DNA from 3 places in the Streptosporangium sp. NPDC000239 genome. Region 2 is predicted to be linked to each of the others. Evidence: riboswitches for the same ligand, from Rfam matches in the RefSeq annotation. Region 2 holds a riboswitch; each other region holds the start of a gene.
What was found. Region 2 has a riboswitch for cyclic di-AMP ahead of ABT340_RS29470 (NlpC/P60 family protein). Riboswitches for the same ligand answer to the same signal wherever they lie in the genome.
Positions count from the first base shown of each region.

Region 1: linked by a shared signal. The riboswitch ahead of ABT340_RS04990 (CHAP domain-containing protein) and the one ahead of ABT340_RS29470 (NlpC/P60 family protein) in region 2 are both predicted to bind cyclic di-AMP.
Region 3: linked by a shared signal. The riboswitch ahead of ABT340_RS12005 (coiled-coil domain-containing protein) and the one ahead of ABT340_RS29470 (NlpC/P60 family protein) in region 2 are both predicted to bind cyclic di-AMP.

Region 1 is NZ_JBEPEI010000001.1:1,082,413-1,086,765, reverse strand. It holds gene ABT340_RS05005 (DUF6716 putative glycosyltransferase) at 1-56, opposite strand, end outside; gene ABT340_RS05000 (hypothetical protein) at 68-1,105, opposite strand; gene ABT340_RS04995 (oxidoreductase) at 1,250-2,122, shown strand; cyclic di-AMP (ydaO/yuaA leader) riboswitch at 2,507-2,644, shown strand; gene ABT340_RS04990 (CHAP domain-containing protein) at 2,660-3,358, shown strand; gene ABT340_RS04985 (ABC transporter substrate-binding protein) at 3,755-4,353, shown strand, end outside.
Region 2 is NZ_JBEPEI010000014.1:169,513-173,865, reverse strand. It holds gene ABT340_RS29475 (helix-turn-helix domain-containing protein) at 1-58, shown strand, start outside; gene ABT340_RS29470 (NlpC/P60 family protein) at 202-1,251, opposite strand; cyclic di-AMP (ydaO/yuaA leader) riboswitch at 1,257-1,408, opposite strand; gene ABT340_RS29465 (amino-acid N-acetyltransferase) at 1,743-2,378, shown strand; gene ABT340_RS29460 (RDD family protein) at 2,625-3,803, shown strand.
Region 3 is NZ_JBEPEI010000003.1:622,800-627,152, reverse strand. It holds gene ABT340_RS12020 (HD domain-containing protein) at 42-638, shown strand; gene ABT340_RS12015 (DeoR/GlpR family DNA-binding transcription regulator) at 721-1,509, shown strand; gene galT (galactose-1-phosphate uridylyltransferase) at 1,506-2,585, shown strand; cyclic di-AMP (ydaO/yuaA leader) riboswitch at 2,657-2,791, shown strand; gene ABT340_RS12005 (coiled-coil domain-containing protein) at 2,794-3,771, shown strand; gene ABT340_RS12000 (winged helix-turn-helix domain-containing protein) at 4,066-4,281, opposite strand; gene ABT340_RS11995 (hypothetical protein) at 4,294-4,353, opposite strand, start outside.

The DNA of each region.
Region 1 (4,353 bases), on a different contig from region 2:
GGCAGGCCCTCAAGCAGGTAGGCGGCCCACTTCAGGTAGGAATCCGAGTCGGCCACGGCCAGGACCTTCAACCTGTGACTCCAGTGTCGTGATGGGCGAACATCGATAGGTGCGTTCTGAGGGAGGGCGCCGCCTGGGCGGTCCACCACTCGTCGGGGACGTCCACGGTCTCCACGACGACGCCGCGGGCCGACAGCAGGACGCGCAGGGAGGTGACCGCGGTCGAGGGCAGGCTCAGGACCCGCTGCTCGGCCTCCAGTCCGCGCAGCGTCATCTCCGCGGGGGCGCCGCCGTCGTAGACGGTGATCCCGGGCTGCCTGCCGACCCTGGCGAGGTCGCCGGGGTCCTCTCTGCGGTGCGGGAAGTAGGCGACGGGCCCGGTCGAGCCGAGTCCGGCCAGCCAGCCGAAGTAGTGGTCGCGGTGGATGAGGCCGTTGCGGACCAGGGAGGTGCCCAGGACGACGGTGCGTTCCCTCGGCCCCGGTCTGCGCATGGGCTGGGACCTGAGCCAGGCGAAGTCGTGGGTGACCAGTTCGGCCCCCCGTGCGCGTACGGCCCGCGCCAGGTCGTCGGGGACGGGCAGCGCCGTGAAGATCGACAGGCGGCCTGCCCGGGCGGCCGCCCGCAGCCGCATGCCCGCGGCCGAGCCGAGCACCTTCCTGAGCGGTCCCGGGGTGGCTCTGGCCCGGAGCAGGGGCGTCCAGAACCGCCCGGTGAGCAGTTCCAGGAGCCTGATCGTGGCGAGCCCGTCGTCGACGATCACCATCCGGCCGGGCAGGGCGGTGAGCCAGGCCGCCTGGACCTTGCCGGAGAAGGCGTCGCCGACCGCCCAGCTCGTCCCCCTGCGGGGCCTGGGCATCTCGGGCGAGGGCTCGTCGAGTTCGAGCCCGGCCGGTGGGCCGAGTTTGGCGATCTCACGGCGGGTGACGGCCAGCGGGCGCAGCCCGGCCCTGGGCACCACTCGTGCGTGGGCGCCGAGCAGCCCCGCGTGGTGGGCCTCCACGGCGCAGAGCATCTGCAGCGGGGACTCCACCCAGGCAACGGCCGAACCCTGCTCCCGCGCGTGGTCTCGACCGTCCTCCACGCCGGGCGATGACCCGTTCACGACCGCCTCACCGTAACCCGGACGTCTTACGGCGCCGGGAACTACGGGTGAACACACGAATATGCCCTCTTGCGGGTCGTACTCGTGACGATCTACCGTAGTGTACGAAACCGTTTCGTACAGCTGGCCCCGGAGACGCCGATCATGTGGACCGCTGATGACATTCCCGACCTGTCCGGCAGTACGGCACTGGTCACGGGTGCCAGCAGCGGGATAGGGCTGGCGACCGCCCTGCACCTCGCCCGGCGAGGCGCCGAGGTGATCATGACCGCGCGCGACCGGGCCAGGGGGCGGGTGGCGCTGGAGAGGGTCAGAGCGGCGGCCCCGGAGGGACGGGTCGAGCTCAGAGGCCTTGACCTGGCCGATCTCGCCTCGGTGCGGGCGTTCACGGACGACCTTGACCGGCCGATCGACCTCCTCGTCAACAACGCGGGCGTCGCCATGATTCCACGGCGGACGACGGCCGACGGCTTCGAGGCCCAGTTCGGCGTCAACCATCTCGGGCACTTCGCCCTGACCGGGTCGCTACTGCCCCGGCTACTGGCCGGACAGGGGGCCAGGGTCGTCACGGTCTCCAGTGGCGCGCACGCGATGGGGCGGATCGACTTCGACGACCTGGGGCTGGAGAACGGCTACCGCCGCTTCGGCGCCTACTGCAGGTCCAAGCTGGCCAACCTGCTGTTCGCCCTCGAACTACAGCGCCTGGCCGGAGGCAAACTGCTCAGCCTGGCCGTCCATCCCGGGCCGACGGCCACCTCGATCATGCGGCCGGGCGTGTTCACCCGGCCGGTCACCGCCTTCATGCGGCTGGCGCTCAAGGCTCCGGAGAAAGGGGCCCTCCCCTCCCTGTACGCCGCGACCCACCCCGGCGTGACCGGCGGCACGTACGTCGGCCCGGGCCCCAGGGCGCTGACGCCTTCGCCCAGGGCTCTCGACGAAGACCTGGCGCGGCGGCTGTGGATCGTCTCCGAGGAGCTCACGGGCGTACGGTTCGCCGCGCTCACGTCACGCCCCTGACCGGCCCTGGGGCCGGGGGCGACCCCGCCGGGACGGGTAAAGAGACCCCCTCTTGACCCGGTGGAGGAGGGGTCGGCCAAAAGATCTACGTTCACCTGGCACGCGAAGTCCTTGCCCTTGCCCTTTACCGTGCCCGTCGTGTCGCGATCCCCTCTCCCACCGGGGATCGCGTCACCGAAAGGGAGATCGTCCCGGGTGGACGAGGCCCCAGTCTTCCCCCTCGAACGGGGCCCATTCCCAAGCCAAGGCAATGTGTCGGACTTGTAATCGTCTGTCCGGTTCACGTACGTTCAACGAATTCGCGGCGAACGCCCAGACCTTCGCAGGTCAGCGCATTGCCACGACATTGCCCGACCGTGCTCCACCAGGTGGACATCCGCCTGATGGACACGGCCGCCGAATCCGCGAGTCTCGCGGAACCGGGGACCCAGGTCCTTTGGGGTGAATCAGCGCATACGCGCTGTAGGACACTTTCCAGTCCGAACCCGTCAGCTAACCCGGTAGGCGGCATGGAAGCGACGCAAGGAGCAGTACCCCATGGCCAAGCACCGCCTTACCTCCACCCCCAAGACGCACTACCTGGCCCGTGTCATCCTCGGCACCGCCATCGCCCTCAGCGGCGGAGTCGTCGCCGGTGGACCCGCCCTGGCGGACACCCCCGAGCAGACGTCCGCCACCGTCCGGAACGCGAGCGCGGACACCGCCAAGACCAGCCTCCAGACCACGGCCGAGCGCCTGCCCAAGGTGACCGCCCAGCAGGTTCTGAACATCGCCTCCCAGCAGATCGGCGTCAGTGAGAACGCCCAGGGCGGCGGCACCAAGTTCCACTCCTGGTACATGTCCAGTGAGCGCGCCAAGGAGACCACCGCCCGTGACGGCGGCCGCATCCAGGACTACGCCAACGCCCCCTGGTGCGCGATGTTCGTCTCCTGGGTCGGCGAGCAGGCCGGCATCCGCCCCACCATGGGCTGGGACGCCTACACCGTCACCCACGCCAAGTGGTTCAGGGAAAACGGCCACTGGGGCACCACTCCCAAGCCCGGCGCCGTCGTCTACTTCGACTGGAAGGGCGGCAAGGACCTCGACGGGATCGACCACGTCGGCTTCGTGAAGCAGGACAACGGCAACGGCACGATCACCACGATCGAGGGCAACACCGGCAACGGCAAGGTCGAGCAGCGCATCCGTCCGACCTCCCAGGTCGTCGGCTACGGCTACCCGGTCTACAGCGGCTGACCCCATCCCCTCCCTCCGTACGGCCCCCGCCGTACGAGACCCCCATCCGCGGCGGACTCCCCGCCCGCCGCGGCGGTGATCCCCCGAATCCGGAAAGGGCCGTGGCTCCCCGAGCCACGGCCCTTTCGGCGTCCCGTCCCTCCGTCGATATGGGAGCGCTCCCAAAAAGAAGCACATCCATTTTGCGGTCGTTTGAGCCCATAAGTCGCAATGGAAACGGAGGAGGGTAACGGTTGCGTCTCGTCGTATTGACGTCGGCCCACCCGTCGGCCACGCTTCGTGGGAGCGCTCCCAACACGTTGAGGAACCGCCTCGTCGCAGAGCCGCGTCTGTCGGGGACCGGCCCGTGACGACACCTCCCACCGATTCGGGCGAACGACCTGAGAGGGGTCCGGAATGTTGAACCACAGGCGGCGCGGCAGGCTCGCCGCGGTCACGACGGTCACGGCCGCGGCGCTGGCCTTGACCTCGTGCGGTTCCGGCGGGACGGACGGGCCCGCGTCCACGGCGGCCGAACCGGTCGTCGTCACCGTGCACACCTTCGGCGGCGGCGAGAACTTCGGCTACGACAAGGCCGCCCAGGCCTGGAACGCCGCCCACCCCGGCATCCAGATCAGATACCAGAACCTGACCGACCGCTTCGAGGACGTCTACCTGCCCCAGTTGCTCCAGCGGTTGCAGGCGGGCAGCGGCGCGGCCGACGTGGTCGCCCTGGACGAGGGCGCGATGGGCCTGATGAAGGCCCGCCCGCAGTTCTTCACCGACCTCGGGCAGTACGGCCTCGGAGACCGCAAGGCCGACTTCCCCCCTGCCAAGTGGGACAACGGCGTCAACGCCGAGGGCAAGCTGTTCGCTCTCGGCACCGACATCGGCGGCATGACCATGTGTTACCGCACCGACCTGTTCGAGAAGGCGGGCCTGCCCACGGACCGCGAGGAGGTCGGCAGGCTCTGGCCCGACTGGAAGTCCTTCATGGACGTCGGCAGGAGGTTCCA
Region 2 (4,353 bases):
CGGCGTGGCGACGGCCATCGAGGCCGTCGCCTGGGCGGCCCGCAGACGCCTCATCTGAGGCGAGCCCTTACCCGATGCCGTCCCGGACCCCCGCGTACGGCAGGGGCCCCCTGAGGGGCCGCTGCGGCCGTACGCGACCCGGGTGCGTCCTTCCCCGAACCGCCGTCGGCGGTTCGGGGCGGTCCGGCCGGTTCAGGCGGCTCAGTCGGCGATGCGCACCCCGCCCGCGAAGGGACGGTTGTCGATCGGGGCGATGTGAATGACGTCGCCGGTCTGCGGCGCGTGGACCATGAGGCCCGCGCCGATGTAGATCCCGACGTGGTGCAGGTCGCTGTAGAAGAAGACGAGGTCTCCCGGGCGCAGGTCGCTCCTTGAGGAGATGTGGGTGCCCGCGGTCCACTGGTCGCCCGTGTAGTGCGGCAGGCTGATGCCGACCTTCTGGTAGGCCCACATCACCAGGCCGGAGCAGTCGAAGGAGTTGGGGCCCTCGGCCCCCCACACGTACGGCTTGAGCTGCTGGGTGAGGGCCCAGCGGGCGGCCTCGGCGGCCTTGCCCGAGCCGATGATCGGCACGTTGACCTTGACCCGGCTGCCCCGGTTGCGTCCGGCCTGCGAACGCACCTCGCTGAACAGGTCGCTCTCGACCCGCTTCACCAGCCGTTCGATCTTGGTCCGCCGGTCGCCGAGGTCGGACAGGAGGTTCTTGACCTCGTCGGTGCGGGCCTTGGCGCTGGCCTGCGCGCGCTGGGCGGTCTCGATCGCCTTGCTGACCTGCGCGACCTCCTCGCTCTGCTGCTGCTGGAGCGCGTAGTTCGTGGTGGCCTGGTCGAGGAAGGTGTCCGGGTTGGACGACTGGGTGAAGGCCAGCGCCGAGGCGAGCCCACCCGCCATGTAGGTGCTCTGGGCGAGCAGGGTGGCCTTCGTGCGCCGCTCGGCCAGCTGTGACTCGCTGGCGGCGAGGGTCTTCTTCGCGCTCTCCGCGGCGCGCTGCGCCTGCTTGAGCTTGACCCGCCCGCCGTTGTACTGCTCGGTGAGCGTCTCGATCTCGGTGTGCAGCTTCTCGGCCTGCTTGGCGAGCTCCTGCAGACTCGGTTTCGGCTCCGCGGTCGCGGCGAAGGGGGCGCCGAGGAGCAGGGAGGCGAAGGCGAGCCCGGCGATCACCACCTTGTGCCGCGGCCTGCGCACCCGGTGTTCTCGATGGCGGGCGTTCCCGCCCGCGCTCTCTCTCCCACGGTTGCGCGTGCGCTTCACCAACAGGCTCCTCTCTCGGCCGCCTACCGGGTTAGCTGACGGGTTCGGGCCGGAGGCAGCCCTACCGAGGCGCCGGTGGCACATCGGATTCACCCCGGGGGACGGCTGGAGGGTGGGTCCCCGGTTCCCCGAGTCGGGGATTCGGCGGCGCAGCACTTTACGGGTGCTGACATCGAGGACGGACATTAGTGCAATTGGCGGTTCATGCTCAACCAGAACTGTGAAGCCGGTGGAGCTTTCGCAACTGAAATGTCACGGTCGGGTCACGCAATTTCATGATCGACATATGTGCCACGCCGGGCATCCGCCTCCCCCGGCACGGGGGTGGAGATTCTCGCAGGTCCAGGCCTTCGGACGGGGCCGGTCGAGACGCGCTCGCCGGGCGGCCTCCCGGGGCGCGAAGAAGACGGCGAGATTCATCCGACGGACCCCGCGGCCGAGATAAGGGCAGGCCGTAAACAAGCGGTGACGAGGACGTACTCTGATCAGTCATGGAGCAGGTTGCGCAACAGTCCCCGGCGCGGGCCGTACCCGGCCGGGACGAGGTTTCCCCGGAGGCCCCGGAAGGGGAGTCGGTGGCGGTCTCCGGCGACGTCCCGGAAGGGTCGTCGGCGGAGATCACGGTGCGCAGGGCCAGGACGCCGGACGTCCGCGCCATCCGCCGCCTGGTCGACACCTACGCCGGAGCGGGGCCGCGCCTGCTGGAGAAGGCGACCGTCACCCTTTATGAGGACATCCAGGAGTTCTGGGTGGCCGACGTGGCGGGAAAGGTCGTCGGCTGTGGAGCACTGCACGTCCTGTGGGAGGACCTGGCCGAGATTCGCACGGTCGCCGTCGATCCCGACTGCCGGGGTATGGGAATCGGCCACCGGATCGTCTCCCGTCTCATCGGCGTCGCCGGAGACCTCGGACTGCGCAGGGTCTTCTGTCTCACCTTCGAGATCGATTTCTTCGCGAGACACGGATTCAGGCAGATCCAGGGCACACCCGTCGCGCCGGAGGTCTACGCGGAACTTCTCGCCTCCTATGACGAAGGTGTGGCAGAGTTCCTTGATCTGGAGCACGTCAAGCCGAACACCTTGGGAAACACCCGGATGCTGCTCCATCTGACACCGCGGGGCCACTAGCTTGACCGTGGTGCTGACTGATCGGAAAGGTGACTGTTGTTACCTATGTCGATACGTTGTGCACCAGCAAGCATGTGAGTCTGACATGTGCCACATGCGCAGTCGAAGTGAGGTGACGCGGTGAGCACCGGACAGCCACCGTATCCGCAGGATGATCCCGAGCGCGACCGCACACCGTCGGGGCATCCGCAATACGGACAGAACGCGGGTCGAGCCCCCGGAGAACTCGATCCCGATGTGACAGTCGTGGGATATCGATCGGAGGCCTCACAGCCGAACACCGGACCTGGGCAGACCCAGCCCGGGTACGGCCAGCAGCAGGGCTACGGTCAGCAGGCCGCCCAGCCCGGTTATGGTCAGCAGGCCGCCCAGCCCTCCTACGGCCAGGACTACGGCCAGCAGCAGGGGTACGGCCAGCAGGCCGCCCAGCCGGGTTACGGTCAGCAGGGCGGGACGGGTGCCTACGGGCAGCCCGACTACGGCCAGCAGCAGGGCTACGGCCAGCAGGCCGCCCAGCCCGGTTATGGTCAGCAGGCCGCCCAGCCCTCCTACGGCCAGGACTACGGCCAGCAGCAGGGGTACGGCCAGCAGGCCGCCCAGCCGGGTTACGGTCAGCAGGGCGGGACGGGTGCCTACGGGCAGCCCGACTACGGCCAGCAGCAGGGCTACGGCCAGCAGGCCGCCCAGCCCGGCTATGGTCAGGACTACGGTCAGCAGCAGGGTTACGGTCAGCAGGCCGCCCAGCCCTCCTACGGCCAGGACTACGGCCAGCAGGCGGCCCAGCCGTCCTACGGTCAGCAGCCCTCCTACGGGCAGCCCGACTACGGTCAGCAGGGCTACGGCCAGCAACCCGGTTACGGCGCCCAGGCGTCCATGTACGGCCAGGGGTACGGTCCCCAGGGGGTCACGCCCCCCGGTGCGCCGGCTCCGCTGGCCGAATGGTGGCAGCGTCTGGTGGCGAGGATGATCGACGGCATCATTCTGGCGATCCCCACGGTGATCCTCAGCCTTGTGCTCGCGGCGATCCTTATCACCAACGGCGGTTTCGACCTTGAGAGCGGTGTGATCACCCAGCCCTCGGGGTACGCCCTGTCGACTTTCCTGACCACCATCATCGCCGGTCTGATCTATGTCGCCTATGAGTTCCTGATGTTGCGGCAGAACGGTCAGACCGTCGGCAAGATGGTCATGGGTATCAAGGTCGTCCGGGTGGGAGGCGCTCTGCAGGGCGGTCTCTCCCCCGATGTCGCCATCAAGCGGGCGGGCGTCTCCTACGGCCCCTACGCGCTGAGCGGCATTCCGCTGGTCGGATTCGTGCTCAACATCTTCACTCTGGTGAACGTGCTCTGGCAGCTGTGGGACAAGCCCCTGAAGCAGTGCCTGCACGACAAGGTCGCCGCGACGGTGGTCGTCAAGACCAAGTAGTCGCGGGAAAAGGGACCGGCGGGTTGAACCGCCGGTCCCTTTTCGTGTCCGCGTCCCGGTGCGCCGGGTTTCGTGTGCGCGTTCGCGTGTGACGGGAAACACGCCGGAGGGCGTGCCCGGTAACGAGGGCCCCTCAGGACGCGATGGAAGCGCAAACCCATTCGAGGCGGCACGAGGAGCGTTATGGCCGTCCACCCCCCTCCCTCGCCGACAAACGCCGTGCGCCACGGACGTCACGGCGCCCCCACCCCCAAGGGCCGTGGGATGAACAACTACGCGGTGCGGCCTTTGGACAGCCGTCCACACGGTCTTATGGGGCCCCAAAGGGAGAACGCGCGCCGCGGGGAGTTCGCGGACAGACGGCCGAATGGATCGCGGCCGGGGGAGGGCATCCTCCCGGGCGGCGCCGACTTCGCGTCCCCCAAGGGATTGTCCCGCCACCCGACTTCCCCTTCCCGAGGCTTCTTAGCGATGGCTCAGGAGGCGTCCTGGTGTCACATGGTTGTTACGGAGTCCGCTCCTGTTTGGTGGTTATAAGGTCTACGACTAT
Region 3 (4,353 bases), on a different contig from region 2:
GGGCACCCGCCGTACAAGAGGGCGGATCTAGGCTGCCTCGCATGAGCGAGAAGCTGATGGAGCGCTGGCGCCTCCTGGCCGGAACCGAGGCCGACCGGCTCGGCGCGGACCTGCTGTCCCGGTACGGCGAGCCACACCGTAAATACCACACGACCGCACATCTGACGGCCGTACTCGACCACGTCGACGCGCTCGCCGGCAGTGCCGCCGACCCGGACCTGGTACGGCTCGCGGCCTGGTTCCACGACGCCGTCTACGACCCCCGGCGCAGCGACAACGAGGAGCGCAGCGCCAGGCTCGCCGAGCGGGCGCTGCCCGAGCTCGGGATGTCACCGGAGGCTGTCGGGACGGTCGCGCGGCTGGTCAGGCTCACGATCACACACGCCCCCGAGCCAGGGGACGCCGACGGGGCCGTGCTGTGCGACGCCGACCTGGCGATCCTCGCCTCCTCTCCCCAGGAGTACGCCGTCTACGCGGCGGCGGTGCGGGAGGAGTACTTCTTCGTCCCCGACGAGCTCTTCAGGCAGGGCAGGGCCGCGGTGCTGCGCTCGCTGCTCGACCTTCCCGTGATCTTCCACGTCGCGGACCTTGAGACGCGGGCGCGGGCCAACATCCATGCCGAGCTTGAGCGACTGTGAGCACTTAACCCCCATAATCCAACATTCACTCCTGTGAGTCTGTGGTAATTTGCTGGAGTCTGGTGGATTAAGGAGGGGATCGATGCTCGCCCAGCAGCGGCAGCAGGTGATTCTCGAACGGGTGCGCGGCAGTGGCGGGGTCAGGGTCGCCGACCTGGTCCGCGAGTTCGGTGTCTCCGACATGACGATCCGCAGGGATCTTGAGGCGCTGGCGGAGCGCGGTCTCGTGGAGAAGGTCCACGGTGGGGCGACGGCCACGGGACCCGGCTCGACCGAGGAGCCCGGGTTCACCGCCAAGTCCGCGCGTCAGCAGTCGGAGAAGGAGGCGATCGCCAGGCACGCCGCCGGGCTCGTCAGGCCGGGCACGGCGATAGCGCTCTCCGCGGGTACCACCACCTGGACGCTCGCCCACTTCGTGACCGACGTGCCAGAGCTGACGGTGATCACCAACTCGATCCGGATCGCCGAGGTCTTCCACCGCGCGCCGCGCGCCGACCGCACCGTGGTGCTGACCGGCGGGGTGCGCACCCCCTCGGACGCGCTGGTCGGCCCGGTGGCCGTCGCGGCCATCAGAGGGCTGCACGTGGACACCCTGTTCCTCGGCGTGCACGGGATGAGCGCCCGCGCCGGGTTCACCACCCCCAACCTGCTCGAAGCGGAGACGGACCGGGCGCTCGTGGCCTCGGCGCACCGCCTGGTCGTGCCCGCCGACCACACCAAGTGGGGGACGGTCGGGATCAGCACGATCGCCGAGCTGTCCGAGGCCCACGTCCTGATCACGGACTCCGGGCTCGAGCGGGAGGCCCGCGAGGAACTCGCCGCCAGGGTCGGTGAGCTGGTCGTCGCCGGTGACGGGACCCGCGACCGATGAGGCGCACCGCGACCCACCTGGCCGACGGCCGCGAGCTGTTCTACTTCGACCTGCGGGACGACGCGGAGCGCGGCGCGGTCGACACGCGCGACCTGCCGCCCAGGCCCGCCGCCTCCGAGCTGCGCTACGACCCGCTCACCGAGGAGTGGGTCGCGGTCGCCGGGCACCGGCAGGGCCGTACGTTCCTGCCGCCCGCCGACGAGTGCCCGCTGTGCCCGTCGGCGCCCGGCCGTCCGACCGAGATCCCCTCCCCCACCTACGACGTGGCCGTCTTCGAGAACCGCTTCCCGTCCTTCTCCACCAACCTGGGCGCCTACCCGCAGGTCGGCGGCCTGAGTGAGGTACGGCCCGGCGTCGGCAGGTGCGAGGTCGTCTGCTTCACCTCCGAGCACGACTCCTCCTTCTCCATGCTTTCTCCCGAGCGGGTCGAGCTGGTGATGGAGGCGTGGATCGACCGCACCGTCGCGCTCTCCGCGATGCCCGGGGTCGAGCAGGTGTTCTGCTTCGAGAACCGCGGCCCGGAGATCGGCATCACCCTGCCCCATCCGCACGGCCAGATCTACGCCTATCCCTACGTGACCCCGCGTACCCGGACCCTGCTCGGCGCGGCGCGGCGGCACAGGGAGCGCACCGGTGGCGACCTCTTCGCCGACGTGCTCGCGGCCGAACGGGAGGCCGCCGAGCGTGTGGTCGCGGCCAACGAGCACTGGACGGCGTTCGTGCCCGCCGCGGCCCGCTGGCCGGTCGAGGTCCATCTCTACCCGCACCGCGGGGTTCCCGGCCTTGACGGACTCGACCCCGCCGAGCGTGCGGCGTTCGGACCGCTCTACACCGAGGTGCTGCGCCGCCTGGACGGGCTGTTCGGGGTGCCCATGCCGTACGTCTCGGCCTGGCACCAGGCACCGGTGCGGGTGGACAGGGACCTGGCGTACACGCATCTTGAGCTGTTCAGCATCCGCCGGGCGCCGGACAAGCTCAAGTATCTCGCCGGGTCCGAGTCGGCCATGGGGGCCTTCGTGAACGACATTCCGCCTGAGGAGACAGCTCGGCGCCTGCGCGCCGTTATCACGGAATGATCACCGATCGGTCTCGACTCGGGGTCGCGCGGTCACCTTTTTACCATTACTATCCTCACGCATCGGACAAACAGCACGATATGCCTAATCTCAGGTGCCTCACCTGAGAGCCGGGGACCCATGCATCTGGGGTGAACCACTTCGGTGGAAGGGCTTCCTCCAGCCCGAACCCGTCAGCTAACCCGGTCGGCGTGAGGAGAGGAGAGCTGTGACGGCTCTGTCCCCCGCTTTCCATCGACGTACGGCCGCCGCCTGCCTGGCCTCGGCCCTCACCTTCGCCTTCGCCCTCGGCGGCACGGGAACGGCGGGCGCCGCGCCGAAGCCCGACGAGTCCCGGCTCCGCGCCGAACTGACCCAGCTCAACAAGAAAGTCGACCGGCTCATCGAGGCGTACGCCGCCAAACGGGAGTCGTTGAAGAAGGCGCAGGAGGCGGAGAAGGTCGCGCAGGCCGACCTGCGCCAGGCGGAAGCGGCCTACGCCGAGGCGGGCAGGGAGGTCGCCTCCATCGTCCAGATCCGTTACCAGAACGGCCCCCTCGACCTTCCCTCGATCCTGTCGGCCCCCGAGGTGGGCGGCGCGGCCGTCATGGAACAGCTGACCGCCCAGCAGATCGCCCAGCTGCAGGGCTTCGCCCGGAGCCGGGACCTCATGAAACAGGCCGCGGACAGGACGGCCCAGCTCTCCAGGCAGATCGAGCAGGAGGCCAAGACGGTGCAGGTTCAGCGTGAGGACGCGGAGAAGGTCATCCGCGTGATCGAGGACAAGCTCGAACAGCTCGTTCCCACAGGCTCGGGGCGCCGCTCCGACGGCAGCTGGGCACCCCAGCTGCCCACCGGGTCCGACAACATCACCGACCGCACGCGGATCATGCGCGAGGCCGTCGGACAGGCCTTCCAGCTGCCCCACGAGGTCGGCTGCTACCGATCGGCGAACGACGGGGGCGAGCACCCCCTCGGCCGGGCCTGCGACTTCATGATGAGCACCGGCGGGTCCATGCCCACCGCGGCCAACGTCAAGCTCGGCGACGAGCTCGCCGTCTGGGCCCTGAAGAACAGGGACAGGCTCGGCGTCAAGTACGTCATCTGGCGTCAGCGCATCAACACCGGTTCCGGCTGGCGTGCCATGTCCAACCGGGGCGGTGTGACCGCCAACCACTACGACCACGTGCACATCTCGATGTACTAGAGAAGATCGGACCCCACGGCGGTGCGCTCGATCGAGCCGGCCACCCTGGACCTGGTCGAGTGGATCCGAGCCACCGGCTGGACCGCGCCCACAAACGTGGCTGGTTCCTGAGCCTCCGGCCGCCATCGTGCCCACGGTCTCGGCGCTCTGGGCGCGGCAACGCATCCGCCAACGGTTGAAGTGGTCACGAAGCTCCCGGGGCGTGCCCGAGGCCGACACCGGCACACTGGTCGTCGAGAGGCCGCCGGTCGACGGCGAGGTAAAGATCCACGTCCAGAAGGCCCCGGGGCGGCCTCAGGTTCTGCCCGCGCTCGTCTTCCCAGCACAGCCGGGCGCCCAGGTCGAGCGCCGCCCTCTATCGCCGGCCACTCCTCGACGACCCACGAGGTGATCACCCCCCTCGCCGCGCTCAACAGCCCGCTGCGCAGGGATCTGCGGACTCCAGCCCAGGCGGTGCAGAAGACACGACACCCCACGCAAGGTGTGGCGGACGTGAAACAACACCGCGATCAGGTCGGCGATTCAGGCCGGCGTCCAGCGCTGGTCCTCCACATATCCGTGCGCGGCCGGACCACGCTCCAA